Regions from separate parts of the Streptomyces sp. URMC 129 genome, predicted to be linked through region 1. Evidence: predicted binding sites of a transcription regulator. Region 1 holds the regulator's gene; each other region holds the start of a gene.
The links. The regulator HrcA, encoded in region 1, represses chaperone genes, less so after heat shock. The targets are predictions, from matches to a motif close to TTNGCACTCNGNNNNNCNGAGTGCNAA.
Positions count from the first base shown of each region.

Region 2: groL (chaperonin GroEL) is a predicted target of HrcA. The motif match lies at 3,075-3,101, and genes of this name have one in related genera.
Region 3: groES (co-chaperone GroES) is a predicted target of HrcA. The motif match lies at 4,851-4,877, and genes of this name have one in related genera.

Region 1 is NZ_JBPQTQ010000135.1:1,197-11,388, forward strand. Features, by position in the region: gene ACSNOC_RS23285 (hypothetical protein) at 1-124, shown strand, start outside; gene ACSNOC_RS23290 (DUF3097 domain-containing protein) at 121-981, opposite strand; gene ACSNOC_RS23295 (MBL fold metallo-hydrolase) at 994-1,716, opposite strand; gene hrcA (heat-inducible transcriptional repressor HrcA) at 1,865-2,881, shown strand; gene dnaJ (molecular chaperone DnaJ) at 2,882-4,018, shown strand; gene ACSNOC_RS23310 (16S rRNA (uracil(1498)-N(3))-methyltransferase) at 4,015-4,764, shown strand; gene ACSNOC_RS23315 (hypothetical protein) at 4,761-5,057, opposite strand; gene ACSNOC_RS23320 (TetR/AcrR family transcriptional regulator C-terminal domain-containing protein) at 5,035-5,448, shown strand; gene ACSNOC_RS23325 (GTPase-associated protein 1-related protein) at 5,424-6,767, opposite strand; gene ACSNOC_RS23330 (hypothetical protein) at 6,885-7,358, opposite strand; partial or broken gene ACSNOC_RS23335 (HTTM domain-containing protein) at 7,522-8,502, opposite strand; gene ACSNOC_RS23340 (HIT domain-containing protein) at 8,387-8,755, shown strand; gene ACSNOC_RS23345 (ribonuclease Z) at 8,767-9,687, shown strand; gene ACSNOC_RS23350 (6-phospho-beta-glucosidase) at 9,928-10,192, opposite strand, start outside.
Region 2 is NZ_JBPQTQ010000099.1:9,389-19,580, reverse strand. Features, by position in the region: gene ACSNOC_RS19870 (glucosyl-3-phosphoglycerate synthase) at 1-402, opposite strand, end outside; SAM riboswitch class I at 631-769, shown strand; gene thrC (threonine synthase) at 785-2,083, shown strand; gene ACSNOC_RS19860 (ubiquitin-like small modifier protein 1) at 2,080-2,355, shown strand; gene ACSNOC_RS19855 (cold-shock protein) at 2,780-2,983, shown strand; gene groL (chaperonin GroEL) at 3,263-4,891, shown strand; gene ACSNOC_RS19845 (hypothetical protein) at 5,010-5,174, opposite strand; gene murQ (N-acetylmuramic acid 6-phosphate etherase) at 5,347-6,258, opposite strand; gene ACSNOC_RS19835 (MurR/RpiR family transcriptional regulator) at 6,298-7,242, opposite strand; gene ACSNOC_RS19830 (hypothetical protein) at 7,365-7,730, shown strand; gene ACSNOC_RS19825 (DUF4031 domain-containing protein) at 7,727-7,990, shown strand; gene ACSNOC_RS19820 (TetR/AcrR family transcriptional regulator) at 8,006-8,644, opposite strand; gene ACSNOC_RS19815 (PadR family transcriptional regulator) at 8,921-9,469, shown strand; gene ACSNOC_RS19810 (N-acetyltransferase family protein) at 9,388-9,972, opposite strand.
Region 3 is NZ_JBPQTQ010000002.1:53,157-63,348, forward strand. Features, by position in the region: gene tsaB (tRNA (adenosine(37)-N6)-threonylcarbamoyltransferase complex dimerization subunit type 1 TsaB) at 30-689, shown strand; gene rimI (ribosomal protein S18-alanine N-acetyltransferase) at 686-1,195, shown strand; gene tsaD (tRNA (adenosine(37)-N6)-threonylcarbamoyltransferase complex transferase subunit TsaD) at 1,188-2,240, shown strand; gene ACSNOC_RS00970 (hypothetical protein) at 2,240-2,494, shown strand; gene ACSNOC_RS00975 (class I SAM-dependent methyltransferase) at 2,531-3,745, opposite strand; gene ACSNOC_RS00980 (polysaccharide deacetylase family protein) at 3,848-4,807, shown strand; gene groES (co-chaperone GroES) at 5,022-5,330, shown strand; gene groL (chaperonin GroEL) at 5,441-7,063, shown strand; gene ACSNOC_RS00995 (ester cyclase) at 7,112-7,807, opposite strand; gene ACSNOC_RS01000 (SDR family NAD(P)-dependent oxidoreductase) at 7,870-8,652, opposite strand; gene ACSNOC_RS01005 (WhiB family transcriptional regulator) at 8,672-8,989, opposite strand; gene ACSNOC_RS01010 (response regulator transcription factor) at 9,311-9,922, shown strand; gene shbA (RNA polymerase sigma factor ShbA) at 10,171-10,192, shown strand, end outside.

The sequences.
Region 1 (10,192 bases):
CGCCGCGGCACGGCACCGGGTCGCAGCCCGTACGGTGGGGTCACCGCCCGGCGTCCTCCCCACGGACCCGGTGTCCGGGAGGGGCCGCCGTGGCCCGGGAACATCCGGGGGACAGCGGTCCTAGGTGTACGGACCCGGGCCGGTCGGGCCGCCGACCGTGACGTGGTCGATCAGGTGCTCGACCGGGCCCAGCAGGCCCGGCTCCAGGTCCCGGTAGTCCCGGACCGCGCCCAGGATCCGCTGCCAGGCCGCGCCCGTGTTCTCCGGCCAGCCCAGGGCCCGGCACACGCCCGTCTTCCAGTCCTGGCCGCGCGGTACGTCCGGCCACCGGGCGATCCCGACGGAGGCCGGTTTCACGGCCGCCCAGATGTCGATGAACGGGTGGCCGACGACCAGCACGTGCGGGTCCGTGATCTCCGCCGCGATCCTCGACTCCTTCGAGCCCGGCACCAGGTGGTCCACCAGCACGCCGAGCCGGGCCGCCGCCGAGGGGCCGAAGTCGCGGACGACCGCCGACAGGTCGTCGACGCCCGCCAGGTACTCCACGACGACGCCCTCCACGCGCAGGTCGTCGCCCCACACCTTCTCGACCAGCTCCGCGTCGTGGCGGCCCTCCACGTAGATGCGCCCGGCGCGTGCGACCCGGGCGCGGGCGACGGGGACGGCGAGCGAGCCGGACGCGGTGCGGGCCGGGGCGGACGGCGCCCGGGTGGCGGCGCCGGCGGCGGGCCTGACCAGGGTGACGACCCGGCCCTCCAGCAGGAAGCCGCGCGGCTCCATCGGGAAGACCCGGTGCGCGCCGAACCGGTCCTCCAGCGTCACGGTCGGCCCCTGCGCCGTCTTCTCGCAGCGGATGACCGCGCCGCAGAAGCCGGTGGCGGCCTCCTCCACGACCAGGCCCGGGTCGGCGGGCACCTCGGGCACGGGCTTCGGCCGCTTCCACGGCGGCGTCAGATCAGGTCCGTACTGTCTGCTGCGCATGCCCTCATTCGATCACGGCGCGCCGCCGAACCGGCGGGCGAGCGTCTCCCGTTGGGCCAGCACGAAGGCCGCGTCCACCACCGCGCCGTGCCCCGGCACGTACCGGGCGTCCTGCCCGCCGAGCGCGAGCAGCCGGTCCAGCGCGGCCGGCCAGCGCGCCGGGTCGGCGTCGGGACCGGCCTGCGGCTCCCCGGACTCCTCGACCAGGTCGCCGCAGAACACCACGGGCGGCGTGCCGTCGCCGCCGCGCACCAGCACCGCCAGGTCGTGCGGGGAGTGCGCGGCGCCCAGGTCCGTCAGCACGGCCCGCCGCCCGCCGCCCAGGTCGACGGCGAGCTGCCCGTCCACCTCGTGCCAGGCCCGCGCGAGGGCGGTCGCGTCGGTCTCCGCCGCCGCCCGGTCGGCGCCGTGCCGGACCGCGTCCGCCGCCAGCGCCGCGCGCCCGCCGTCCGCCAGGTGCGCGCCGAGCCCGGCGGCCCCGTACGCCTCGGCCCCCGGGAAGGCCGCCAGGCCGAGGATGTGGTCGAAGTGCGGATGCGTGATCGCCACCCGCGTGACCGGGGCCCCGAGCAGGGCGCGGAGCCGCGCGGCGAGCCGCTCGGCGGCGGTCCGGGACGGCCCGGCGTCGATCAGCAGCACCCCGTCCGCCCCCGCCACCGCGCCCACCGTCTCGTCCCAGCCCGGCAGCCGGATCCGGAGGACGCCGGACGCGACCTCTTCCCAACTGGTCTCCATGCTGCGACGTTAACGTCTCGGGAGAACGTTGATGCAGGACTGCTCGTTCCCTGGCCGTGCTACCCGGCCGTACACTGGAGCAGGGTTGGCACTCGGAGCGGTGGAGTGCCAGGGCGGCAGTCGAACGGCCGGACGGGAGGTGTGCGGCATGCTCAGTGAGCGCAGGCTCGAGGTGTTGCGAGCCATCGTCCAGGACTATGTGGGCACGGAGGAGCCCGTCGGCTCCAAGGCCCTGACCGAGCGGCACAATCTGCAGGTCTCCCCGGCCACCGTGCGCAACGACATGGCGGCGCTGGAGGAGGAGGGGTACATCGCCCAGCCCCACACCAGCGCGGGCCGGGTGCCCACGGACAAGGGCTACCGGCTGTTCGTCGACAAGCTGGCCGACGTCAAGCCGCTGACCGCCCCCGAGCGCCGCGCCATCCAGAACTTCCTGGAGGGCGCCGTCGACCTCGACGACGTGGTGGGCCGCACGGTCCGGCTGCTGGCCCAGCTCACGCGGCAGGTGGCCGTCGTGCAGTACCCGTCGCTCAGCCGCTCGACCGTGCGCCACGTCGAGCTGCTGTCGCTGGCCCCGGCCCGGCTGATGCTGGTGCTGATCACGGACACCGGGCGGGTCGAGCAGCGCATGATCGACTGCCCCGCGCCCTTCGGCGAGACCTCGCTGGCCGATCTGCGGGCCCGGCTGAACAGCCGGATCGCGGGCGAGCGGTTCCCCGAGGTGCCGCGTCTGGTCGCGGATCTGCCGGATTCGTTCGACGTCGACGAGCGGGGGACGGTCTCGACGGTGCTGTCCACCTTGCTGGAGACTCTGGTGGAGGAGACCGAGGAGCGGCTGATGATCGGCGGCACGGCCAACCTGACCCGCTTCGCCCAGGATTTCCCGTTGACGATCCGGCCGGTGCTGGAAGCGCTGGAGGAGCAGGTCGTGCTCCTGAAGCTGCTCGGGGAGGCGAAGGACTCGGGTATGACGGTCCGTATCGGGCATGAGAACGCTCACGAGGGCCTGACGTCCACATCGGTCGTCTCGGTCGGTTACGGTTCAGGAGACGAGGCGGTCGCGAAGCTCGGCGTGGTCGGACCGACCCGCATGGACTACCCCGGAACGATGGGAGCGGTGCGCGCAGTGGCACGTTACGTCGGACAGATCCTCGCGGAGAACTAGGTGGCGGGCGACTACTACGCGATTCTCGGTGTGCAGCGGGACGCCTCCCAGGAAGAGATCAAGAAGGCGTTCCGCAGGCTTGCGCGCGAGCTGCACCCGGACGTGAATCCGGACCCGAAGACCCAGGAGCGGTTCAAGGAGATCAACACCGCGTACGAGGTGCTCTCCGATCCGCAGAAGAAACAGATGTACGACCTGGGCGGCGATCCGCTGGGCAGCGGCGCGTCGGCCGGTCCCGGGGCGGGCTTCGGCGGCGGCTTCGGGAACTTCTCGGACATCATGGACGCCTTCTTCGGCACCGCCTCGCAGCGCGGGCCGAAGTCCCGTACGCGGCGCGGCCAGGACGCCATGATCCGCCTGGAGATCGACCTCAACGAGGCGGCGTTCGGCACGACCAAGGAGATCCAGGTCGACACGGCCACCGTCTGCGGCACCTGCAACGGCGAGGGCGCGGCGCCCGGCACCTCGGCCCAGACGTGCGACATGTGCCGGGGGCGCGGCGAGATCTCCCAGGTCACGCGCTCGTTCCTGGGTCAGGTCATGACGTCGCGGCCGTGCCCGCAGTGCCAGGGCTTCGGCACGGTCGTGCCGACGCCGTGCCCCGAGTGCGCGGGCGACGGCCGGGTCCGTTCGCGGCGCACGCTGACGGTGAAGATCCCGGCCGGTGTGGACAACGGGACCCGCATCCAGCTCGCGGGCGAGGGCGAGGTCGGCCCCGGTGGCGGCCCGGCCGGTGACCTGTACGTGGAGATCCGCGAGAAGCCGCACCCCGTCTTCCAGCGCCGCGGCGACGACCTGCACTGCACGGTCACCATCCCCATGACGGCCGCCGCGCTGGGCACCAAGGTGCCGCTGGAGACGCTGGACGGCATGGAGGAGGTCGACATCCGGCCCGGCACGCAGTCCGGCCAGTCGATCCCGCTGCACGGCCGCGGCGTCTCGCACCTGCGCAGCACCGGGCGGGGCGATCTGGTGGTGCACGTGGAGGTGCAGACGCCCGCCAAGCTGGACCCGGAGCAGGAGGAGCTGCTGCGCCGCCTGGCCAAGCTGCGCGGTGAGGAGCGGCCGTTGGGCCAGTTCCAGCCGGGGCAGCAGGGGCTGTTCTCGCGTCTGAAGGACGCGTTCAACGGCCGGTGAGCACGGCCCCCGTTTTCCTGGCCGGGGCCGGGGTCGGCACGGCCGTCCCCGGGGGGACGGTCGCGCTCGACGGTCCCGAAGGGCGGCACGCGGTGTCGGTCCGCCGGTTGCGGGTCGGTGAGGCGGTCGTCCTCACCGACGGCGAGGGCGGCGGCGTGTCCGGCACGGTCGCGGCGGTCGAGGGCAAGGACCGGCTCCTGGTGACGGTGGCCGAGGTGCGGCACGACCCGCCGCCGAGGCCCGCGCTGACGGTCGTGCAGGCGCTGCCCAAGGGCGACCGGGGCGAGCTGGCCGTGGAGACCATGACGGAGACCGGGGTGGACGCCGTCGTGCCGTGGGCTGCGGCCCGCTGCGTCACGCAGTGGCGGGGCGAGCGCGGCGGGAAGGCCCTGGCGAAGTGGCGGGCCACGGCCCGGGAGGCGGCCAAGCAGTCCCGCCGCCTGCGGGTCCCGCGGGTCACGGACCTGATGTCGACGCGGCAGGTGGCCGACGTCCTGGCCGGGGCGGCGTTCGCGGCGGTGCTGCACGAGTCGGGCACGGAGCCGCTGGCCACGGCCCCGCTCCCGGCGGACGGCGAGATCGTCCTGGTGGTCGGCCCCGAGGGCGGCGTCGCACCGGAGGAGCTGGCGGCGTTCGCCGCGGCCGGCGCCGGGCCGTACCGCCTGGGCCCGACGGTCCTCCGCACCTCCACGGCGGGCACGGCCGCCGCAGCCCTGCTGCTGGGCCGGACGGGCCGCTGGGACTAGCTCGTTCCCGTCCGCGCCGGGGTCCGCGCCGGGGCCGTGGCCGGGGCCGTGGCCGGGTGGCCGCGCAGGAGGCCGATGCCCAGGGTGATCAGCCACAGGCTCCAGAGCACGTATCCGGCGAAGTTGGCCTGGTCGGCGCCGGGGGCGCCGAGGGGGACCAGGAGTCCGGCGAGGATCGGCGGCACGGAGGCCAGTGCCAGCGCGTCCGACGGCCGTCCGACGAGGGAGCGGCAGCGCCTGCACGACCTCGCCCTGCGGCTGCGCTCCCGCCTGCCGGCCCACCCCGGCGCCACCGCCGTGCTCCTCGGTGCCCCCATGGACGGGCCCCGCGCGCTCGCCCTCGGCGAGGCGCTGCTCGGCCTCCTCGCCGAGGCCGGCCTCGGTGAACGCGATGCCGCCCGCGCCTCCTACCTGCTGATCGTCTACGTCCTCGGCGCGATCGCCCTGGAGGCCGCCGAACTCGACCCCGGCCGGCCCGCCCCGCCCCGCCCGAGGCCGAACGCGTCGCGGCCCGCCGCGCGGCCTTCGACGCCGTCCCCGCGGAGACCTACCCGCGCACGGCCGCCGGCGCGGACGTCATGGCCCGTTTCATCACCACCGAGCAGTTCCGCTGGGGCCTGGACCGCGTCCTCGACGGCCTCGTCCCGCCGGCCCCCTGATCAGAGGCGGGCGCCCTCCTCGTAGCGGCGGAGCCGGCGGCGGGCCCAGGCGAGCAGCTCCGTCGTGAGGGGGGTGTCGTGGCGGTTCAGGCGGGCCCGGATCAGGCGCTCGGCCGCGTCGGCGGTCGCGCCGCCGCTCGTGATGTCCTGGCCCCGGACCAGGAGTTCGGCCACCGCGCGCTTGGTGGCGTCCAGCCGGTACGCGTGTTCGTGCCGCAGCAGCTCGCGGGCCAGCGCGCAGCGGTCGTCCGTGATCTCGCCGGGGCGGCTGAGCCAGGACGTCAGCCACAGGTGCAGGCGGGCGGCCACGACCAGGTCGGGCGGGCAGGTGCGGGCGATCTCCAGCGCGCCCTTCAGGTCGGGGCCCGCCGTGCCCCAGACCAGCTCGTACATCAGGAGCAGGGTGTCCGGGTCGGTCGGCCTGCCCTCCGGCAGCCGGGCCGCCAGCACCCGGTACAGGCCGGTGCCGTGGAGCTGGTGCGGGCGTCCGCGCAGCCGCTCCGCCGCCAGGCGGAGCCGCTCCGGTGTGCTGGGCGGCGGGCTCTGCGGCAGCGGGCCCGAGCGTCCGGGCAGCTCCCGCAGCCAGACGCGGGCCGCCTTCGCCACCCAGGGGTCCGGCTCGGCCGGGCTGCCGTCGCCGCCGAGGCCGTCGTGCACCCGGAAGCGCCGCAGCGTCTCGTGGTCCTTGCGGTCGAACTCGCTGTCCGGGCCGACGCCGACGATCTGCTGCCGCGCCTCGTACGGGCGCCGGGCGCGCGTGGTGAACGTCAGGGACCTGGCGTGTGCCTCGTCCACAAAGCGGTGCAGGAAGCGGCAGGCGAGCGCGACCCACAGCGCGACGGCGGACTGCTCCTCCTCGGCCACGACGATCGGCGGTCCGGGCGCCGGGCCGGTGAACAGGCGGCGGACGTCGCTGAGGAAGGCGATCATGCGGGCCTGCCGGGCCCGCGCGAAGTCCGCCAGGCGGCCGTCGGTGATCTCCATGGCCGGGCGCGGCACGGTGTCGGCGGGCCGGGCGGGGCGCCAGGTGGGGGAGCGCCACAGGTCGATGGGCCACATCGCGGGCAGGTCGACGGCGGCGCCGTTCGGCAGGAACAGCACGTCGGCCTCGCCGCCCTTGGCGGGGGTGTGGCACAGCACCGCGCCGCCGTCGCCGGGCAGCCGCGCGTAGCTCAGGGAGTCACCGGGGGCCGGAGCCGAGGCGGCCACCAGCGGTGCCAGCACGGTCGACAGGCCGGCCGGGGCGGGCGGCCCGACCGGGATGTGGCGCGCGGAGACCTCACCGCTGCCGGGATCGACGGCGACGGTGAAGCGGAGCCTGCGGATGACGTGGCCCGCGTGCATCGGCTTCGTATCCTCCTGGGCCGCGGCATCGACTGTGACGCCGCGCTGGGCTCCAGTTTCGCGAAAACATCGCGGAATCCGCAGGTCCTTGGCGGAATCTTTTCCCAGTGGTAATGATCAGCGACCGGGCCGCGGCGCGTTCAGCGGCTCCTCCAGGGGCTCCCTCAGCGGCAGGATCCAGTCCGCGTGACCCCACCACGGCAGGGAGACCCGGGACAGATCGGCCTCGGGGTCGATCAGCAGCGCGGGGTCGCGGCCGTTGAGCGACACCCAGGCGCGCACCGTGACCCGGGCGCCGCCGAACTCCCGGGAGAGGAAGCGGGCGAAGAGCACGATCCGCTCGGGGCTGCCCGCGAGGCGGGCCTCCTGCTCGGGCGTCAGATAGTCGGCGGTGTCGACCCACCACGCGCGCCGGCCGTCGTCGACGGCGAAGGCGGCGGTGCCCTCCTTGCCGCGCAGCATCATGTGCCAGGCGTAACGGTGGCCCTCCTCCGTCCAGTTGGCCGGGCCGGGGATGAGGAGGTGGCGCAGCGGCAGCAGCACCTGGACCGCCGCCCAGGCCGCGAGGGCCAGGGCCAGGGCGGGCGCCATCCGGGCCGGGGCGGGCGCGGGCGCCGCCGGGGCCGCCGGGCTCGCGGTGCTCGCGGTGCTCGCCGGGGGGGAGGCCGGTCAGCCGGTGCCGCAGGCGCGCGGGCCAGTCGGGCGGGAAGAAGACGGTGGTCGCCGCGATCATCAGCCACGGAAAGACGAACAGGCCCCACAGCCGGGCGTTGGCCAGGTGGAAGCAGACGGCGGCGGCGAACGCGTACGGGCGCGTGCGGCGGTGCGACAGCAGGCCGACGACCGCCAGATCGAAGACCAGCGAGCCGTACGCCATCCCCAGGACGACCGGCTCCCGCGTGAAGAACCGGCCCACGAGGGGGACGTCGGTGCGGTCGGCGAGCCAGCCCCGCAGCGGCTCCCCGCGCAGCCAGTCGCCGTTGAGCTTGGCCAGGCCGCCGAAGACGTACGGCACGCCGATCTGGAACCGCAGCAGCCACACCACCCACGCGGGCACGGTGGGCGACGCCACGGCCGGGCGCCGGAGCGCGTCCAGCGACCAACGGGCGTGCAGCGGAAGGAAGATCATCAGGAAGGACAGCAGCGACAGCAGGTACTCGTGGTTCTGGTAGAACGACGAGTCCAGCAGGAACACATAGGTGGTCAGCGCGCAGAACACCGCGCACGCCGCCCGGTACCAGAGCCCGGCCGCGATCAGCAGCCCGGTGACGATCATCCCGCCGTACACCGCGCGCAGCCACGGCCCGGACGGCGGCCGGACGAACGTCAGCGGCGGATAGCCGAAGTGGAAGGCGGCGTCCGTGTAGTAGGCGTCCGCCAGATCCGGCAGATACAGCCACGCGTTGACGGCGACGGCGATCCCGAACGCGGCCCGGAAGACGGCGGGACCGGCCGCGCTGACCCCCAACGCCCCGGCCACGCACACGCGTTCTCCCCGCACCCGGCGCATCCTAGGCCGTGCCACGCGGGGCGCCGGGCGTGGGGCGGGGCGGCGGCGGGCAGCGGGTAGCATCCGGGGGGTACGCGTGCGACGACGCCTTTCGAGGAGGGCCCCGGCGATGGCGGGAGACGCGGGAGAACCGCAGGCCGACTGCCTGTTCTGCAAGATCGTGTCGGGCGACGTGCCGGCGACGATCGTCCGGGAGACGGCGACCACCGTCGCGTTCCGGGACATAAACCCGCAGGCGCCCTGCCACGTCCTGGTCATCCCCCGGGTCCACTACCCGGACGCCGCCTCCCTGGCAGCCGCCGAGCCCGCGGTGGCCGCCGACGTGCTGCGGGAGGCGGGCGAGGTGGCCGCCGAGGAGGAGGTCGACGGCCACGGGTACCGCGTGGTGTTCAACACCGGCGCCGGCGCGGGCCAGACCGTCTTCCACGCGCACGCCCACGTGCTGGCCGGGCGCGGCCTGGCCTGGCCGCCCGGCTAGGCGCCGCCCCCGTGGCCGCGCGTGAGCTGGTCGTGCTGGGCACGGCCAGCCAGGTGCCCACCCGGCACCGCAACCACAACGGGTACGTGCTGCGCTGGGACACCGAGGCGATCCTCTTCGACCCCGGCGAGGGCACCCAGCGGCAGATGCTGCTGGCCGGGATCAGCGCGCACGACCTCACCCGGATCTGCGTCACGCACTTCCACGGCGACCACTCGCTCGGCCTGGCGGGGGTGGTCCAGCGCATCAGCCTCGACCAGGTGCCGCACGCCGTGCCCGCCCACTATCCGGCGAGCGGCCAGGAGTTCTTCGACCGGCTGCGGCACGCCACGGCCTACCGCGACACCGCGCGCGTGACGGCCCGGCCGGTGACCGGCGAGGGGGTGCTCGACCGGTCCCCGGCGTTCACGCTGACCGCTCACCGGCTGTCCCACCCGGTCGAGACCTTCGGCTACCGGCTGACCGAGCCGGACGGCCGCCGGATGCTGCCGGACCGGCTCGCCGCGCACGGCATCGCGGGCCCGGACGTGGGGCGGCTCCAGCGCGAGGGGCACCTGCGCGGCGTCCCCCTGGCGGCGGTCAGCGCCGAACGGCCGGGCCAGCGCTTCGCGTTCGTCATGGACACCCGGCTGTGCGACGGGGTGTACGCGCTGGCCGAGGGATGCGACCTGCTGGTCATCGAGTCCACCTTCCTGCGCGCGGACACCGCGCTGGCCCACGAGTACGGCCACCTCACCGCCGGGCAGGCGGCCCGCGCCGCCGCCGAGAGCGGGGTGCGGCACCTGGTCCTGACCCACTTCTCGCAGCGCTACCCGGATCCCGAGCCGTTCGCGCGGGAGGCCAGGGAGGCCGGGTTCGAGGGCGGACTCACCGTCGCCGAGGACCTCATGCGCGTCCCGGTGCCGAGCCGGCGGGTGCCGGGAGCCGGCTAGGGCCTGTCTTCCGGGTCTTCGCCGGGTCACGACGCTCCCCCGGCCTGGCGGCTGGGAGGTGCCCCCACCGTACGAGCTGCGATCCGGCGCCTTGCCGGCGCATGGGGGTACCTCCCGGGCCCCCGAGGGGCCCGGGGGAGCCAGACCCCGCGGCCTGATCCTCCCCCGGACCGGCGTCCGGGAGGTGCCCCCACGATCCGGAAGACAGGCCCTGGGGGCCCGTTCCCCGGGGCGTGGCGGTCAGCGTCCGGGCACCGCCGCGGCGTCGATGATGCGGGCGGCGACGGCGGGGGAGTCGACCAGCGGGTGCAGGGCGAGGGCGCGCAGGGCGGCGGACCGCGAGCCGGTGACGGCGGCCTCGATCGTGGCCCGTTCCACCGCCTTGACCTGGAGCATCAGGCCCAGCTCCGGCAGTCCGGGCGACAGGCCGGGCACCGGGTGGGCGCCGTGGGCGTCGACGTCGCAGACGGTCTCGACGATCGCGTCGTCGGGGAGGGCCGGGACG
Region 2 (10,192 bases), on a different contig from region 1:
ATCCTTCAGGTCGGCGTCGACGAAACAGACGATCTCGCCGCTCGTGGCCAGCAGCGAGCGCCACAGCACCTCGCCCTTGCCCGGGACGGTCGGCATCCGCGGCAGGATCTCGTCGCGGTGCACGACCTTGGCGCCCGCCGCGGCGGCCACCTCGGAGGTGCGGTCGGTGGAGCCGGAGTCCACCACCATCAGTTCGTCGATCAGTGGCACGTCCTCCATCAGGTCACGCCGGAGCGCTTCCACGATGGCACCGACGGTCGCCTCCTCGTTCAGCGCGGGGAGGACCACGCTGATGCTGCCTGCCGCGCCTGCTGCCCGCTTCGCGTTCAACAGCTGCGGCATAGAGCGGTCAGCGGCGTCCCAGGACCGGCGGCTCAGCCACTCCTCTGCCTCTTCCAGCACGAATGTCGCTCCTGTTCGCGTTCGGCCATATTTACTCCGTATGGCCGTATCTGCCCCTTCCTGGCGGAGTCCGAACCCGACGGGACCAGGTTTCTTTCTGTGATGTCGCGGTCCCTTTCCTTGTCTCGCGGATCGGACGGCCCGGGCCATTGTGCGGGCCGTCCGTTACAGTCTCGAACAGCGCAGGTGTCCTCCGCATATCGGGAAGCCGCGCATACAACCACATACCGCTCATCCAGAGGGGCAGAGGGAACGGCCCGTTGAAGCCCCGGCAACCCTTCCGCCGGTCTCGTGACGATTCGAGGCTCCCGGTGGGGAAGGTGCCAAATCCGTCCTGCGGCGAGAGCCGCCGCGGGGAAGATGAGGAGAAGGGCCTCCGCACATGTCTGTGCTCACAGCGACCGGCGCCGATCGCGCCGCCACCCCCGCCATCGACCTCGGCCCCGCCGTGGCGTTGTCCTGCCGGGAATGCGGCGAGAGGTTCGGACTCGCCCCGATCTTCGCCTGTGCGTCCTGTTTCGGGCCGCTGGAGATCGCGTACGACCTTCCCAGCGGCGACCCCGAGGCGCTGCGGCGCCGGATCGAGGCCGGTCCGGCCAGCATCTGGCGTTACGCTCCGCTGCTGCCCGTGCCCGCCGACGTGGCGGACAAGCCCAACCTGAACCCGGGCTGGACCAAGCTCGTCAAGGCCGACCGGCTCGCCGCCGAGCTGGGCGTCACCGGCGGCCTGTACGTGAAGGACGACTCCGGCAACCCCACGCACTCGTTCAAGGACCGCGTGGTGGCCAACGCCGTGGAGGCCGCCCGCGCCTTCGGCTTCACCACGCTCTCCTGCTCCTCCACGGGCAACCTGGCCGGCGCGGTCGGCGCGGCGGCGGCCCGCGCGGGGCTGCGCTCGTGCGTCTTCATCCCGCACGACCTGGAGCAGGGCAAGGTCGTCATGGCGGCCGTGTACGGCGGCGACGTGGTCGGCATCCAGGGCACGTACGACGACGTGAACCGCTTCTGCAGCGAGCTGATCGGGGACCCGGCCGGCGAGGGCTGGGGCTTCGTGAACGTCAACCTCCGCCCCTACTACGCGGAGGGCTCCAAGACCCTGGCCTACGAGATCTGCGAGCAGCTCGGCTGGCGGCTGCCGGACCAGCTGGTGGTGCCGATCGCCTCCGGCTCCCAGCTCACCAAGATCGACAAGGGGCTGAAGGAGCTGATCGCCACCGGCCTGGTGGAGGAGAAGCCGTACAAGATCTTCGGCGCCCAGGCGGCCGGCTGCTCGCCGGTCTCGCAGGCGTACAAGGCCGGCCACGACGTGGTGCGGCCGGTGCGGCCGGACACGATCGCCAAGTCGCTGGCGATCGGGAACCCGGCGGACGGCCCGTACGTGCTGGACATCGCCCGGCGGACGGGCGGCGCGGTCGAGGACGTCACGGACGAGCAGATCGTGGACGCCATCCACCTGCTGGCGCGCACCGAGGGTGTCTTCGCGGAGACCGCGGGCGGGGTGACGGTCGGGGTGACCAGGAAGCTCATCGAGTCCGGTGCCCTCGACCCCTCGCTGACGACGGTCGTCCTCAACACCGGCGACGGCCTGAAGACTCTGGACGCGGTGGACTCCACCGCTCGTCCCTCCGCCATCATCCGTCCGAATCTTGACGCGTTCCGAGAGGCTGGCCTCGCATCATGAGCGTTACCGTCCGCATTCCGACCATCCTGCGCACGTACACCGACGGTAAGGCGGAGGTCGCCGCCGAGGGCGCGACGCTCGGCGACGTGCTCGCCGACCTCGACCGCGCCCACCCGGGCATCGCCGCCCGGGTCCTCGACGAGGACGGCAAGCTGCGGCGATTCGTCAACGTTTATGTGAACGACGACGACGTCCGCTTCACGGAAGGTCTGAAGACGCCCACCCCGGACGGCGCAGGCGTCTCGATCATCCCGGCCGTCGCGGGCGGCTGACGGCCCGTCCTTCACCGCGGCTCCACGACCGCCCCCGCGACCCCGGTCGCGCGGGGCGGTCGGCCACGACGTGGCGCTAGAGTGGCCCTGGTCTCATCCCGTACGTGTGCCACCCGCATATGAATTCTCGTCACTTCGCACTAAGAATGCGATGAAAATCGGTGCACCAATTGTCGGGTTAGCACTTTTGGGTAGGCAAAAAACATTCAACTTTCAGCTAATTTGCGGTCTTTGCCCGTTCTGGGTGGCCAAGAATTCTCTCCCGAATGGCCTGTTGCACTGGGCGTCCGTCCAGATACATTCAGCGGCGGTCGACGCGTTCCGGCGCACACCCCCCAACCGCCAGGGGGTGGGGTCTGAGAGGTCTGACCCGGGCCCGCGAAGTGCGGTCCCGTGAAAGGGCCAGCAAAATGGGGAGTTAGGAATGGCTCAGGGCACCGTCAAGTGGTTCAACGCGGAGAAGGGCTACGGCTTCATCGCGGTCGACGGTGGTGCGGACGTGTTCGTCCACTACAGCGCGATCCAGATGGACGGCTACCGCACCCTGGAAGAGGGACAGCGGGTGGAGTTCGAGATCTCGCAGGGACAGAAGGGGCCACAGGCCGACATGGTCCGAGTGACCGCCTGAACCGCCGACCGTACCGCGGCTCGTCACCAGGGCCCGCACCCGAGACTCGGGTGCGGGCCCTGGCCATGTCCCCGCCCCCCACGCCTGCCTGCTTGCACTCTCGGGGGCCGAGTGCTAATCATGGGCTTAGCACTCGGAAGGTGAGAGTGACAAGCAAGGACCGGTTCGGTGAGGTCCACGGGCCGGGCGGAGCAAGGAACCGCCCGGCCGGGGACCGTCCGTCGCGGGCGCCAGCGCGGTCCGGAGCAATCCACCCCCGGTTTGGGAGGACCACTTCACATGGCCAAGATCATCGCGTTCAACGAGGAGGCGCGGCGCGGCCTTGAGCGCGGGATGAACCAGCTCGCCGACGCCGTCAAGGTCACGCTCGGCCCCAAGGGCCGGAACGTCGTGCTGGAGAAGAAGTGGGGCGCCCCCACCATCACCAACGACGGTGTCTCGATCGCCAAGGAGATCGAGCTCGAGGACTCGTACGAGAAGATCGGCGCCGAGCTGGTCAAGGAAGTAGCCAAGAAGACGGACGACGTGGCCGGTGACGGCACGACCACCGCGACCGTCCTGGCGCAGGCGCTGGTCCGCGAGGGTCTGCGCAACGTCGCCGCCGGCGCCAACCCGATGGCGCTGAAGCGCGGCATCGAGGCCGCGGTCGAGAAGGTCTCCGAGGCCCTGCTGAACCAGGCCAAGGAGGTCGAGACCAAGGAGCAGATCGCCTCGACCGCCTCCATCTCGGCCGGCGACACCCAGATCGGTGAGCTGATCGCCGAGGCCATGGACAAGGTCGGCAAGGAAGGCGTCATCACCGTCGAGGAGTCGCAGACCTTCGGTCTCGAGCTGGAGCTCACCGAGGGCATGCGCTTCGACAAGGGCTACATCTCCGCCTACTTCGCGACCGACATGGAGCGCATGGAGGCCGAGCTCGAGGACCCGTACATCCTCATCGTCAACTCCAAGGTCAGCGCGGTGAAGGACCTGCTGCCGCTGCTGGAGAAGGTCATGCAGTCCGGCAAGCCGCTGCTGATCATCGCCGAGGACGTCGAGGGCGAGGCCCTGTCCACCCTGGTGGTGAACAAGATCCGCGGCACCTTCAAGTCCGTCGCCGTCAAGGCGCCGGGCTTCGGCGACCGCCGCAAGGCCATGCTCGGCGACATCGCGATCCTCACCGGCGGCCAGGTGATCTCCGAGGAGGTCGGCCTCAAGCTGGAGAACGCGACGCTCGACCTGCTCGGCCGCGCCCGCAAGGTCGTCATCACCAAGGACGAGACCACGATCGTGGACGGCGCCGGCGACAGCGAGGCGGTCCAGGGCCGGGTCAACCAGATCCGCGCCGAGATCGACTCCTCCGACTCGGACTACGACCGCGAGAAGCTCCAGGAGCGCCTGGCGAAGCTGGCCGGCGGCGTGGCCGTCATCAAGGCCGGTGCCGCCACCGAGGTGGAGCTGAAGGAGCGCAAGCACCGCATCGAGGACGCGGTGCGCAACGCCAAGGCCGCCGTCGAGGAGGGCATCGTCGCCGGTGGTGGCGTGGCCCTGCTCCAGGCGTCCAGCGTCTTCGAGAAGCTGGAGCTGGAGGGCGACGAGGCCACGGGTGCCGCGGCCGTCAGGCTGGCGCTGGAGGCCCCGCTGAAGCAGATCGCCGTGAACGCCGGCCTCGAGGGCGGCGTCGTGGTGGAGAAGGTGCGCAACCTGACCCCGGGCCACGGCCTGAACGCCGCGACCGGTGAGTACGTGGACATGCTGGCCTCGGGCATCATCGACCCGGCCAAGGTCACGCGCTCCGCGCTGCAGAACGCGGCCTCCATCGCGGCTCTGTTCCTGACCACCGAGGCCGTCATCGCCGACAAGCCGGAGAAGGCCGCCGCCGGTGCGGGCGACGCGGCCGGCGGCATGGGCGGCGGCATGGACTTCTGAGTCCGCGCCACGCCTTCCCGGCACCGCCGGACAGGTGAAGAGGGCGGCACCCCCACCGGGGGTGCCGCCCTCGCCGTTTTCTCGTGGTGCGGTGGTGCGAAGAGCGGGAGTCAGGCGATCAGAGGGTGATGCCCAGGGTCGCCAGCAGGTGCAGGAGGGCGTCCACGGTCGGCTGGACTCCGAGGTCGACCTCCGCGGCCGAGGCCGAGCCCGCCGAGCCCAGCAGGGCGATGCCGGTGATGATCCCGACGGTGGCGGCGGCCTTGACTCCGAAGCTGCGCATGTTTCGCACGGTGTCTCCCTTTCACAGTGGGGGTTGAGTGAGACGCCTGAAACGATGGTCTGTTGGTGTTACCGGCAGATGAAATGAGCCATGATCGCAGCCGCAAACCGCCCATTCGATGGATATGCGTCTACCGATGCTGACGTATCGGCCACGTGGTGCAAAAAAGTGGCTAAGCGCGGCCCGCCGCCGACAGCGCCGCGCGCAGGTGGCCGCGGGATTCGGTCAGCAGCCGGCCGGCGGTCGGGGCGTCGACCCCGCCGAGAATGGTCAGGATGGCGTGCTTCACCTCGCCGCCGGTCGCCGTCAGGGCGGACTCGATCACCTCGTCCGGCGCGCCGGTGGCCAGGCGCACGATGCGGCGCGAGCGGGCGCGCAGCTTCTCGTTGGAGGCCCGCACGTCCACCATCAGGTTCCCGTAGGTCTTGCCGAGCCGGATCATGCTGATGGTCGAGATCATGTTGAGCACGAGCTTCTGCGCGGTGCCCGCCTTCAGCCGGGTCGAGCCGGCGATCAGCTCGGGACCCACGACCACCTCGATGCCGTGCTCGGCGGCGGCGGCCAGCGGCGAGCCCGCGTTGCACGACAGCCCGATGGTGAGCGCGCCGCGCGCCCTGGCGTGCTCCACCGCGCCGACCGCGTACGGCGTGCGCCCCGAGGCGGAGATGCCGACGACCACGTCCTCCGGCGCGAGGCCGTGCGCGTCGAGGTCGGCCGCCGCCAGCGCCCGGCTGTCCTCCGCGCCCTCCACCGCCGCGACCACCGCCGCCGGGCCGCCCGCGATCAGGCCGACGACCTCCCCGGGCGCGGTGTTGAACGTGGGCGGGCACTCGCTGGCGTCCAGCACCCCCAGCCGCCCGGCCGTGCCCGCGCCCAGGTAGAGCAGCCGGCCGCCGCGCGCCATGCGCTCGGCCGCCGCGTCGACGGCGGCGGCGATGCGGGGCAACTGGGCGGCCACGGCGCCGGGGACGGTCGCGTCCTCGGCGTTCATGGCACGGGCGATGTCGAGCGTCGAGCGCTGGTCGATCTCGGCCAGCTCGGGTCGGTACGCCTCGGTCGTCAGCGATTCGAACTCGGTGGACATGAGGGGGCTCTCTCGGGGGGTGCGTGGGGGGCCGCGGGGTCAGCGTTCCCGCGGGGCATGGCGGTGCGCCAGCGCCTCGTAGCTGGCGTGCAGCGCGGGGGCGGCCACGTCGTAGGTGCGCTGGGCGACGCCGATGAACAGGCAGTCCACCACCAGGAGCTGGCTGGTGCGGCTGGACATGGCGGCCGGGCGCAGCTCGCTCTCCCGGGCCGTGGAGGTGGTCAGCACGTGGTCCGCGTAGTGCGTGACCTCGCCGTCCGGGCGGCCGGTCACGGCGACGGTGGTGGCGCCGCGGTCGAAGGCGGCCCGGAGCGGCTCGATGACGTCCACCGTGCGGCCGGAGTGGGTGATGGCGACGGCGACGTCCCCGGTGCGCAACTGGACCGCGGTGGTGACGGCCAGGTGCGGATCGGTGTGCGCGTGGGCGACGAGCCCGATGCGCAGCAGCTTCTGGGCCAGGTCCTGGGCGACGAGCGAGGAGGCGCCGATGCCGTAGACGTCGATGCGGCGGGCGGCGGCCAGCGCGGCGACGGACGCCTCCAGCTGGGCGATGTCGAGGGCGCTCGCCGTGTCGGTGAGGGTCTGCCGCTCGTCCGCGGCGAGCTTGGCGACGACGTCGCGGAGCGGGTCGTCCACCGAGATGTCGGCGGTGACGGCCGGGGCGGCGCCGGACGCCTGCTGGGCGGCGAGCCCGGCGAGGGCCAGGCGCAGGTCCCGGTACCCGGGGTACCCCAGGAGGCGGGCGGTGCGCACGACGGTGGCCTCGCTGGTGCCGGTCCGCTCCGCGAGGCCGGTGACGGTGAGCGCGGCGCAACCGGCCGGGTCCCCGGCCACGGTCTCCGCGACGCGCTGCATGGAACGGGTCATGGACGGCGCCATGGTGCGCACCTTCGCGGCCAGCGCGCCCGGCTCGGGTGGAGCGGGCCGGGGCGCGACGGCGACGGGACGGGATCTGCCGGCCCGGCGGACGGAATTTTCCTTCATCGCACTCCTCACGGACGAAACCTATTTTCGGCCCCGGGGTCCGTCAAGGTCGCCGGGCCGCCGGGACGGGTGGGAGATCCTCCGGCCTTCGTTCCCTCCGGAGTTCTGGTCCAATGGTCGGTATGGAACAGCCGACTTCGGAAGACGCCGTACACCGCGGCAGGGCCCTGGTGCTGGCCGATCTGGCGGCGGACGACGTGGCCGGGCCGGAGGAGGTCTCCCTGCTGGAGGAGGCGGTGTCCCACCGGCGCTGGTGGTGCGGCCAATGGCCGCCCGGCGCGCCCTACGTGCCGGGGCTGCTGGCGCAGGACATGCAGGACGCGCTGCTGGCCCGGCGCGGGCGCTGGCCGCTGTGCCCGGTGTGCGCGGCGGACGACCCGCACGCGCTGGACGTGGAGCCGGAGCTGGGCGAGGACCCGCACTGGGTGTGCGGGCGGACCGGGCAGGTGGTGGCCGCCGTGGGCTCGCTGGTGAGAGCCCGCCGGTGACCGTCTACATCGATCCGCCCACCTGGCCCGGGCACGGCCGGATGTGGTCGCACCTGGTCAGCGACGAGTCGCTCGCGGAACTGCACGCCTTCGCGGCCCGGCTCGGCGCGCCGCCGCGCGCGTTCGAGCGCGACCACTACGACGTGCCCTCCGAGTGGTACGCGACCGCCGTCGCCCTCGGGGCCGTCGAGGTGGACAGCCGTGAACTGGTCGCCCGGCTGCGGGCGGCCGGGCTGCGGCGCAGGAAACGCCGTGTCTGACGCCCCTCCCCGGCGTCAGACGACGTAGATCCCCGCCCGCGCGGCGCGGGCCGCGGCCTCGGCGGCGCGGTCGGCGCTCTCCTCGTCCAGCGGCCCGCCGCTCGCCAGCAGCCGGAAGTACAGCGGCGCCGACACGGCCCTGATCACCTCGCGGGCGTCCGTGCCTCTGGGCAACTCGCCGCGCTCCACGGCCTGTTCGACGCAGGGCGCCCACTCGTCGACGCGGACGGCGTAGAACCGGTGCAGCGCCTCGGCGGTGCGGCTGTCGCAGGTGGCGGCGGCTATCACGGCCTTGAACAGCGCGCCCTGGCGGGGGTCGGCGAGGGTGCCCCTGACCATGTGGGCGTGGGCCCTGAGGTCCTCCAGCAGCGAACCGGTCCCCGTGCGGGGTCGCGACCGCTCGGCCAGCTCGGTCAGCAGGTCCGCGACGAGCCCGGTGACCGTGCCCCAGCGGCGGTAGACCGTCGTCTTGCCCACCCCGGCGCGGCGCGCCACGTCCGCGAGGTCGAGGTGGGCGAAGCCCTGCTCGGCCAGGGCCTCCCCGGCGGCGTCGAGGACCGCGGCGCGCACGCGGGCCGTCCGGCCGCCGGGGCGGACGGTGCCGGGCTCGGCGGGCCCCGTCGCCCGCTCCCGTTCCCGCAGGTCATCAGTCATCAAAGGGCCTCCAGTCGGCTCGGCTTCTCTCCGGGGCTCCTCCGCCCCCTCCCCGGAGAGACGCAATCGGGGCCGGAATACCTGACTGCCAGTCATCCGGGGCCGGACGCGCCCCCCTCCCGCGCGGGCCGGGTACCCCGGGTGACACAGTGGACGGTCAGGGCTGCCGCCGCCCGGCGCGGCACCGTCCACCGTGGAACGGCAAGGATCCGCCTCATGTCAGACCCAGAGCCAGAGCCAGGCCCGGACCCGGGCGCAGCTCCGGAGCCGGAGCCGGTGGTTGTCCCGGAACGGGAACTCAACGCCACGGCGGCCTCGTTGCTCGGCTTCCTGCACGCCGGGGAGGCCAGCGGCTATGAACTCGTCGGCATAGCCCAGGAGTTGATCGGGGACTTCTGGTCGCTGACCCGCAGCCAGGTCTACCGGGAGCTGTCCGCCCTCGCGGACCGGGGACTGGTGGCGGCGGGCCCGGCCGGGCGCAGGGCCCGCCGGCCGTACGCCATCACCGACGAGGGCCGGGCCGCGTTCGCGCGCTGGCTCGGCCGGGCGCCGGAGCCCGAGCAGATCCGCTACCCGCTGCTGCTCACCGTCTCGTTCGGCGCGGCGCTTCCGCCGGGCCGCCTGCGGGAGTTCGTGGCCGGTCACCGGGCCGCGCACGAACGGCGGCTCGCCGACTACCTGGTGAGGGCCGGGGACGGCGGACTCGACCCGCACCAGCGGGCCACGCTCGCCTTCGGCATCCGCTACGAGCGGGCGGTGCTGGCCTGGATGGACGAGCTGCCGTCGATCCTCGGCGGCGGGACGGACGCCGGGGACCAGGTGTAGAAGAGGTGCGGGAGCGCGAAGCCCGCCGGGAAACGGGTCACGCCCTCGCCGGTGCGCCGCCCGCCCATCCGCTCGTAGAAGCCGATCGCCGGGGCGTTGTCGCGCAGCACCTCCAGGAACACGTCCCGGCCCGGGTGCGCCGTCGCGGCCCAGGCCAGGGAGTGCGTCAGCAGCGCGCGGCCGATCCCGGCGCCGGTGTGGCCCGGCCGGGCGTGCAGATTGTCCAGGAGAACGCGGCCGTCCGGGACGGGGAAGAGATGGGCGAACCCGTAGAGCCCGTCCGCCGCGCCGTCCCCGGCCGGGCCGGTCGCCAGGAACAGCGCCGAACCGGCGGCCGGTTCCGCCGCCTGCGCCCGCCAGTCCGCCAGCAGACCGGCCTCCACGGGCCCGGCCAGGAACGCGTCCGGCATGATCCCCGCGTACGCCGTCCGCCAGCTCGCCGCGTGCAGCGCCGCGACCCGGTCGGCGTCGGCGGGCGTACCGGTTGCGATGGTGATGCGCATGACCGCGAGCATCGCACGCGAACGGGAACGGACGCGAACGGAAATGGACGCGAACGCGGCGCGCCGTTCCGTGGCGCGGTGCACTCCCGCGCAAGAAAGTGTCGCCCCACAGCTAACGACACGACCGCGCCGCCGCGGCATGCTCAGAAGCGAGCCGCGGAAGCAGGAGCGGACGGGCGAGACGGCGCCAAGGCGCCGCCCAGGCCCACCGCCCGGGGCC
Region 3 (10,192 bases), on a different contig from region 1:
CGGTCCCCGGGGAGCCGTAGGCTTGCTGCGTGCTGCTGCTCGCCATGGACACCGCCACCCCGGCCGTCACCGTCGCCGTCCACGACGGCGCGGAGGTTCTCGCCTCCTCGGACGAGGTCGACGCCCGCCGGCACGGGGAGCTGCTGCTGCCCGCTGTGGACCGGGTGCTGGCCGCGGCGTCCCGTTCGCTCGACGAGGTGACGGCGGTGGTCGTGGGCACCGGGCCGGGGCCGTACACCGGGCTGCGGGTCGGGCTGGCCACGGCCGCGGCGCTGGGCGCGGCCCGCGCGATCCCGGTGCACGGCCTGTGCAGCCTGGACTCGATCGCGTGGGCGGCCGGGCTGGACGAGCCGTTCGTCGTGGCGACCGACGCCCGCCGCAGGGAGGTGTACTGGGCGCGTTACGCCGACGCGCGGACCCGGACCGGGGGCCCGGCGGTGGACCGCCCGGACGAGATCGCCGACCGGGTCGCCGGGCTGCCCGCCGTGGGCGCGGGCGCGCGGCTGTACGCGGCGGCGTTCCCCCGGCTGCGCGCCGATCTGCCGGAGCACGCCTCGGCGGCGGCGCTCGCCGCGCTGGCGGCGGAGCGGCTGGCCGCGGGGGAGGCGCTGCCCGAGCCCAGGCCGGAGTACCTGCGCCGCCCGGACGCGCGCGTGCCCGCCGGGTACAAGGCGGTCATCCGGGCATGACGCGCGAGATCGTGCTCCGCGCGATGCGCTGGTGGGACATCGAGCCGGTGCTCGCGCTGGAGGCGGAGCTGTTCCCGCTGGACGCGTGGTCCGAGGGCATGTACTGGTCGGAGCTGGCGGGCGCCGGCGGCCCGCACCGCACGCGCGGCTACCTGGTGGCCGAGGACGCCGACGGGAAGCTGGCCGGATACGCCGGGCTCGCCGTGGCGGGCGGGACGGGCGACGTGATGACGATCGGCGTGACCGGCGCTCACCAGGGCACGGGCCTCGGCGGGCGGCTGCTGGGGGAGCTGCTGGCCGACGCGCGGCGGCTGGGCTGCCGGGAGGTGCTGCTGGAGGTCCGCGTGGACAACGTGCGGGCGCAGCGCCTCTACGAGCGGTTCGGCTTCCGGCGGATCGGCGTCCGCCGCGGCTACTACCAGCCGGGCAACTTCGACGCCCTGGTGATGCGGCGCGAGCTGGCGCCCCCGGAGTCCGATGAAGAAGAAACGGCGGAACATGGCTGACGAACCCCTCGTCCTCGGCATCGAGACCTCCTGCGACGAGACCGGCGTGGGCGTGGTGCGCGGGCACACGCTGCTCGCCGACGCGGTGGCCTCCAGCGTGGACGACCACGCCCGGTACGGCGGCGTCGTCCCGGAGATCGCCAGCCGGGCGCACCTGGAGGCGATGGTCCCCACCATCGAGCGGGCGCTGAAGGAGGCCGGGGTCGCCGCCACGGACCTGGACGCGGTGGCGGTCACGGCGGGCCCGGGGCTGGCGGGCGCGCTGCTCGTCGGCGTCTCGGCCGCCAAGGCGTACGCGTACGCGCTGGGCAGGCCGCTGTACGGCGTCAACCACCTCGCCTCGCACATCTGCGTCGACCAGCTGGAGCACGGGCCGCTGCCGGAGCCGACGATGGCCCTGCTGGTCTCCGGCGGGCACTCGTCGCTGCTGCTGGCGCCGGACATCACGGCCGACGTGCGGCCCTTGGGCGCGACGATCGACGACGCGGCGGGCGAGGCGTTCGACAAGGTGGCGCGGGTGCTGGGGCTCGGCTTCCCGGGCGGCCCGGTCGTGGACCGGCTGGCGCGCGAGGGCGACCCGGGGGCGATCGCGTTCCCGCGCGGGCTGACCGGGCCGCGGGACGCGCCGTACGACTTCTCGTTCTCCGGCCTGAAGACGGCGGTGGCGCGCTGGGTGGAGGCGCGGCGGAACGCTGGGGAGGAGGTGCCGGTGGCCGATGTCGCGGCGTCCTTCCAGGAGGCGGTGACGGACGTGCTGACGCGCAAGGCGATCCGGGCCTGCCGGGACGAGGGCGTGGACCACCTGATGATCGGCGGCGGCGTGGCGGCGAACTCGCGGCTGCGGGCGATGGCCGAGGAGCGGTGCGCGGCGGCCGGGATCAGGCTGCGGGTGCCGCGCCCCGGGCTGTGCACGGACAACGGCGCGATGGTCGCGGCGCTCGGCGCGGAGATGGTCGCCCGGGGCCGGACCCCGTCCGCGCTGGACCTGCCGGCCGACTCCTCGCTGCCGGTGACCGAGACGCACGTGCCCGGGGCGCACCCCTGATGGCGGTGGCGCTGATGTGGGAGGCCCGCGCGGCGGCCGGCCGGGGCGGCGAACTGCTGGCGTGGGCGCGGGCGGTGCCGCTGGACCCGGCGCCGGTCCGCCGGGAGACGTTCACGGCGCCGGACGACCGGGTGCTGGTGATCACGTGGTGGGACGCGGAGTTCTCCGCCGAGCTGCCCGAACTCCCGGAGCCGCCGTCCGCGCTGCTCCACCGGGAGGTCCACCGCTGGCGCTTCGCGCCGGTCGCGGACTGATTCCGCCGCGGCCCCGCGCCGGTTCCGTCGCCGGGGTCAGGCTGCCGGGTGGCCGATCAGGGCCGTGGGGGTCTGGCCGACGCGGGTCACGAAGAGCGTGCTCGCGTTCGGGCCGGAGGGGCGCAGACGGGCGCGGAGCTCTTCGGGGGTGACCGCGAAGCCGCGCTTCTTGATGGTCAGGGTGCCGACGCCGCGCTCGCGCAGCAGGGCCCGCAGGCGCTTCACGTTGAACGGCAGCACGTCCGTGATCGCGTAGGCCGTGGCGTACGGCGTCGGCCGCAGCTCGTCGCCGGTGACGTACGCGATGGCCGGGTCGAGCAGGCGGCCCCCGACCTGGTCCGCGACGTCCGCGACGAGGCCCGCGCGGATGACCGCGCCGTCCGGCTCGTACAGGTAGCGGCCGGGCGGTCCCGCGGCGGCCCGGCGGCCGGTGCCGGTCAGGGTGTGGCCGCCGGGCAGCAGGGTGGCGCGGCGGGGGGCGGCCTGGCCGGTGCCGAACCACAGCACCGCCTCCTTCACGTCCCCCCGGTCCGAGACCCACTCCGCCTCGGCCCCCGCCGGCACCGCCTCGTGCGGCACGCCCGGGGCGACCTTCAGGGCCGCGTACGGGACGCGGGAGGCCAGCTCCACGGCCCAGGACAGCGGCGGCGAGTACGCCTCGGGGTCGAAGATCCGGCGGCCCCCGCCGGCGCCGCGCCGGGCCGGGTCGGCGAACACCGCGTCCCAGCCCCGGACATCGGTGTCCTCCACGGCCGCGCGGCGCACGGTGACGCGGTCGGCGAGGCCGAGCGCCGCCGCGTTGGCCTCGGCGACCGCGCAGGCGAGCGGGGAGCGGTCCACCGCCAGGACGGTGAGCCCGGCCCGGGCGAGCGCGAGGGCGTCGCCGCCGATGCCGCAGCACAGGTCCGCGACGCGGGTGACGCCGAGCGCGGCGAAGCGCCGGGCGCGCCAGGCGGCCACCGGGGCGCGGGTGGCCTGTTCGACCCCGTCGGGCGTGAAGTACATCCGCTCGGCGTCGGGGCCGAACTTCGCGGCGGCGCGCTGCCGCAGCCGCGCCTGGCCGATGGCGGCGGCGACCAGCTCCGGCGGGTGCTCGCGGCGCAGGCGGGTGGCGACGGCCAGCTCCCGGGCGGGGTCGAGGTCGCGGAGCCCGGCCAGCAGCCGCCGGCCCGGCTCGGTCAGCAGGGCGAGGAAGGCGTCGAGGGCGCCGGGGGCGTCGGGGTGGGAGGTGCGTACGGCCACACGGGTCATTCTCCCCGCCGGTCCGGAAGGGCGTCCGGGGGTGCGGGCAGCGCGATGGCAGCATCCCGAAGCATGAGGATTATCGGACAAGTAGGACTAAATGATTGTCGGGTGAGACATAGGGTCCGGCGGTGCGGGGCGCTGGGCGGCGCGACGATACTCGCCCTCGTCTGCTCGGGAGCCGGGGTGCCGCCGGAGCTCCTGCCCGGGGGCTCCGGGGGCGGCGGGCAGGGCCTGCTGTCCGTGGTCGACGCCGCCCCGCCCGGCGAGGCCGTGCTCGGTCTCGGCGCATCGCAGCGTGCCCAGGCGCGCAGCGTCGCGGACGCGCTGGGCACGTACGCCAAGAAGCTGGAACGCGCCGAGGCGCGCCGCGTCGCCACCGCCAAGCGGTGGGGCCTGCGGAAGGCTCCGCTGCTCCCGCCCGCGCCCCCGGAGAAGAAGCCCGAACTGACCAGCGAGCCGGGCCACATCACCGGCTCCGGCCTGCCCCCGGTCATCGTCAGCGTGCCCACCGACGAGAAGGTCGTCTTCCTCACCATCGACGACGGCGCCGAGAAGGACCCGGAGCTGCTGAAGATGATGCGCGAACTCGACGTCCCCTACAGCGGCTTCCTCACCGACTACGTCTCCCGCGACGACTACGGCTACTTCCGGGAGGCCTACGAACTCGGCGCCGGCATGCACAACCACTCCGTCAACCACCGCGAGATGCCCACCCTCAGCTACTCCGAGCAGCGCGAGGAGATCTGCCACCAGCAGGACGTCCTGGAGAAGGAGATCGGCGAGCGGCCCACGCTCTTCCGGCCCCCGTACGGCGCCTACGACCGCGACACGCTGCGCGCGGCCAAGTCCTGCGGCATCCGGGTGATCCCGCTGTGGGCGGAGGAGGCGTTCCCCGATCGCATCGAATACGGGCGCGCGGACCAGAAGTTCCACCCCGGAGACATCATCCTCACCCATTTCCGCGGCGACGACGTGTGGGACGGCGACATGGCGGACATGATCCGGCGCGTGGTCAACGCCGCGACCGAACAGGGTTTCGCCATCGCGCGGTTGGAGGACTACGTGTAGCCCCGGCGCACGGCCGCGCCCGCGCGACGCGGCCACCGGTCACTTGGCACTCTAGTTGACTGAGTGCTAACGGCCGCCTAGTCTCGACCTGGCACTCTCCTCGCGTGAGTGCCAACGCGCGACAGGCGGATCCGGCACCCGCGACGACGGGTCCACCACGTCGCCATCCAGCCATTGATAACCCCGTGAGATCTCCGAAGGGGGAGGTCGGATCGTGACGACCGTCAGCTCCAAGGTTGCCATCAAGCCGCTTGAGGACCGCATTGTGGTCCAGCCGCTCGACGCCGAGCAGACCACGGCCTCGGGCCTGGTCATTCCGGACACGGCCAAGGAGAAGCCCCAGGAGGGCACCGTCCTGGCCGTGGGCCCGGGCCGCTTCGAGGACGGGAACAGGCTGCCGCTCGACGTCAAGGTCGGCGACATCGTTCTCTACAGCAAGTACGGCGGCACCGAGGTGAAGTACAACAACGAGGAGTACCTCGTGCTCTCGGCCCGCGACGTGCTCGCGATCATCGAGAAGTAATTCCGGCACCGACGCTCACATCCGCGCCCCGGGACCCGCGCTCATCCAGAGACAGCCGGGGCCGGGGCGCGGTTCGTTTACCGAAGAACACACGAGGGACACCCACACCCATGGCGAAGATCCTTAAATTCGACGAGGACGCCCGCCGCGCCCTCGAGCGCGGCGTGAACCGACTCGCCGACGCCGTCAAGGTCACCATCGGTCCCAAGGGCCGCAACGTCGTCATCGACAAGAAGTTCGGCGCGCCCACCATCACCAACGACGGCGTCACCATCGCGCGCGAGGTCGAGGCGGAGGACCCGTTCGAGAACCTCGGCGCCCAGCTTGTGAAGGAAGTGGCGACCAAGACCAACGACGTCGCCGGTGACGGCACCACCACCGCCACCGTGCTGGCGCAGGCGCTCGTCCGCGAGGGGCTGCGCAACGTGGCTGCCGGCGCGTCCCCGTCGGGTCTCAAGCGCGGCATCGACGCCGCGGTCGCCGCCGTCGCCGAGGACCTGCGCGCCAGCGCCCGGCCGATCGACTCCAAGGAGGACATCGCCGCCGTGGCCGCGCTGTCCGCCCAGGACAAGCAGGTCGGCGCCCTGATCGCCGAGGCGATGGACAAGGTCGGCAAGGACGGCGTGATCACCGTCGAGGAGTCCCAGACCTTCGGTCTCGACCTCGACTTCACCGAGGGCATGGCCTTCGACAAGGGCTACCTGTCGCACTACTTCGTGACCGACCAGGAGCGCATGGAGGCCGTCCTCGACGACCCCTACATCCTGATCAACCAGGGCAAGATCTCCTCCATCCAGGACCTGCTCCCGCTGCTGGAGAAGATCATGCAGGCCGGCGGCTCCCGCCCGCTGCTGATCATCGCCGAGGACGTCGAGGGCGAGGCCCTGTCCACCCTCGTGGTCAACAAGATCCGCGGCACGTTCCACTCGGCGGCCGTCAAGGCCCCCGGCTTCGGCGACCGCCGCAAGGCGATGCTCGGTGACATGGCCGCGCTCACCGGCGCCACCGTGATCTCCGAGGAGGTCGGCCTCAAGCTCGACCAGGTGGGCCTCGACGTGCTGGGCACCGCCCGCCGCGTCACCATCACCAAGGACGACACCACGATCGTCGACGGCGCCGGCCGGTCCGAGGACATCGAGGGCCGCGTCGCGCAGATCAAGGCCGAGATCGAGACCACGGACTCGGACTGGGACCGCGAGAAGCTCCAGGAGCGCCTCGCCAAGCTCGCCGGCGGCGTCTGCGTGATCCGCGTCGGCGCGGCCACCGAGGTCGAGCTGAAGGAGAAGAAGCACCGTCTGGAGGACGCCATCTCCGCCACCCGCGCGGCGGTCGAGGAGGGCATCGTCCCCGGCGGCGGCGCCTCCCTGGTGCACTCCGCCAAGGTGCTGGACGGCGACCTCGGCAAGACGGGCGACGAGGCCACCGGCGTGGCGATCGTCCGCCGCGCCGCCGTCGAGCCGCTGCGCTGGATCGCGGAGAACGCCGGCCTGGAGGGCTACGTGATCACCTCCAAGGTGGCCGAGCTGGACAAGGGCCAGGGCTTCAACGCGGCCACCGGCGTCTACGGCGACCTGGTCAAGGACGGCGTCATCGACCCGGTGAAGGTGACCCGATCCGCGCTCCAGAACGCCGCCTCCATCGCCTCCCTGCTGCTCACCACCGAGACCCTGGTGGTGGAGAAGAAGGAGGACGAGCCGGAGTCGGCCGGTCACGGTCACGGCCACGCGCACTGACCGCGGGCCGTGGCCCCGGCGGGGTCGTCCTGCCCGCCGGGGCGTCGGCTACAGCTCCACCAGGCCCACCTGGGCCAGCAGGCCGAGCTGGTCCCAGTTCCACCAGGCCTCCGCGATCCGGCCGTTCCGGAAGCGGTGGGTGACATGCCCGGAGATCCGCACCGGGCGGCCGGTCGGGGCCAGCCCCATGAACTCGGCCGAGTGGGTGCCCGTCGCGGTGAACCGGGTGATCACCAGGTCGCCCTCGGCCACCTGGCTCTCGATGATGAACGTCGGCCGGAACGCCCGGATGTACTTGGCCGCGTCCTCCTTGGACTCCGCGAGCCCGAGCGGGTCGACGGAGCTGCCCGGGTCGTGCTCCCGGTAGTCCTCCGTGCACAGCTCGTCCACGGCGTCCACGTCCCCGCGGTTCACGGCCCTGTCGAAGAAGCGCCGGACGGCCTCCTTGTTGAGCTGCTCGTCCCGCACCACGTCCAGGTCGGTGAACTGCGGCGTCCCGTCGCAGAGCGCCACCATCTCGCGGAAGATCCGGTCGGTCTCCGGGAGTTCGGAGTTCCGCCGCGCCTCCTCGTACGAGGGGAACTCGACGATCTCGACGATGTGGGTGCCGTCGGCCCGGTCCCGGCCGACGATCGAGTGGGTCGCTGTCCGCTTGCCCCGGGTCTGCTCGACCCAGGTGTCCATGAGCCGATTCAGTTCATCGACTCTGCTGGTCTTGCAGTCGATCACCTGTACGAAAGTCATGGCGTGTCCGTGTCTGTGAGCGCGTATGCGTACCACGTCCAGCCTAATACTTTATGCCCGATTTATCCGCTCCGGCCGGGTCCGTACTTCCGGCCCGCCCGCGAGGACAGCCCGCCCACCGCGCCGCGCGGGGCCAGCCGGGCGGCGCCCATGAGCACCTTGTAGCGCGCGTCGGGGATGGAGACCGTCCGGCCGCGGGCCAGGTCCTTCAGAGCCGCGTCCACCACGCGGTCCGCCTCCAGCCACATCCAGCCGGGGACGTTGTCCGTGCCCATGCCCGCCCGCTGGTGGAACTCCGTCCGCACGAACCCCGGGCACAGCGCCATCAGCCGCACCCCGCTGCCCGCCAGGTCACGGGCCGCGCCCTCGGTGAACTGGACCACCCACGCCTTGGAGGCGCCGTAGGTGCCGCGCGGCAGGAACGCGGCCACCGAGGCGACGTTCACCACGCCGCCCCGCCCGCGCCGCCGCATCGGTCCGGCGGCGGCCGTGGTCAGGCGGAGCACCGCCTCGCAGTGGACCTTGAGCATCTTCAGCTCGTCCGCCACCGGGACGTCGAGATAGCCGCCCTTGTGGCCGAACCCGGCGTTGTTGACCAGCAGGTCGACCGGGCGGTCGGGGTCGGACAGCCGGGCCTCCACGGCGGCGATGCCGTCGTCGGTCGACAGGTCGGCCGAGAGCACGGCCGCCTCGATCCCGTGCCGGTCGTGCAGCTCGGCGGCCTGGCGCCGCAGTGCCTGAAGATCGCGGGCGACGAGCACCAGGTCGTGCCGGTCGCGGGCCAGCCGGCGGGCGAAGGCGGCGCCGATCCCGGCGGTGGCCCCGGTCACCAATGCAGTTGTCATACGAAGACGGTAGTCGCCTTCAGCGGCGCGTGTGCGCCGAGTTGGCGTCCACGAGGTCCCGGCGGGCCCGGCCGAGCAGCTCCTCGCGCTCGTCCTCGGTCAGACCGCCCCACACGCCGTACGGCTCGCGGACCGACAGCGCGTGCGAGGCGCACTCGGAGCGGACCGGGCAGCGCATGCACACCTCCTTCGCGGCCTCCTCGCGCGCGCTGCGGGCCGCGCCGCGCTCGCCCTCGGGGTGGAAGAACAGCGAGCTGTCCACCCCGCGGCAGGCCGCGAGCAACTGCCAGTCCCACAGGTCGGCGTTGGGGCCCGGAAGGCGGGAGAAATCTGCCATGACAGTGTCCCATCGTCATCGAGGCTCAGAAAGTAGATGTAAATATGACTACCAGCCGAATATAGCTGTAAACACGCTGATAGGAACAAAAAGGTCTCATCAGGGCAAAAACGGATGTTCGGCGTGTTTGCTGAAGCGCGACTGGGCCGTGATCGGCCGTTCACGTACAGTGCTGATGCTGTGCAGTTGGAGGCCGTAACTCTTTCGGGTGACCGTCGTTGAGAGGGCTGAGGCGGTTGACACGGCTTGTCAATCGCACAGGTGACGACACACGACTGCCTGGAGGCTCAAGGTGATGCGCATCAGCTCCGGAGGGCGACCATGACATCCGTCCTTGTCTGCGACGACTCCCCGCTCGCCCGTGAGGCGCTCCGCCGAGCGGTCGCCACCGTGCCCGGTGTCGAGCGGGTCACTACGGCCGCCAACGGCGAGGAGGTCCTGCGCCGCTGGGGTGCCGACCGTTCCGACCTGATTCTGATGGACGTCCGAATGCCCGGGCTCGGCGGAGTGGAAACCGTCCGGCGGCTTCTTTCCGCGGACCCCGGTGCCCGCATCATCATGCTCACCGTCGCGGAGGACCTGGACGGCGTGGCGCTGGCCGTCGCGGCGGGCGCGCGCGGATACCTCCACAAGGACGCCTCCCGCGCCGAGCTGCGCGCCACGGTCACCCAGGCGCTGGCCGACCCCACCTGGCGGCTCGCCCCGCGGCGGCTGCGCTCCTCCGACATGGGCGCCGCCCCGACGCTGACCGCGCGGGAGATCCAGGTGCTGGAGGGCATGAGCCACGGCCGGTCCAACGCGGAGATCGGGCGGGAGCTCTTCCTCTCCGAGGACACGGTGAAGACGCACGCCCGCCGGCTGTTCAAGAAGCTCGGCGCGTCGGACCGCGCGCACGCCGTGGCGCTGGGGTTCCGCTGGGGACTGGTCCGCTGATCGACGGGACCGGACGGGGAGCACGGCCGTGGCTGTCACCCCGTCCGGCAGGAGCCGTGGCTCAAAAGCTCCGCGCGTGACGCATCCTTGGATGCATGACGCTCCTTGGGGACGAGTCAGCCAGGTGCGAGGGGAGGGTTCGGGACATGACGCTCACCGCTCCCGCTCCCGCTCCCGCACATAACGCTTCGGTGCACAACTCGACCCGCGGTGGCCCGGACCCCGCGGCCACAGTGCACCATGGACCGATGCGCGAAGACGAGACCACGG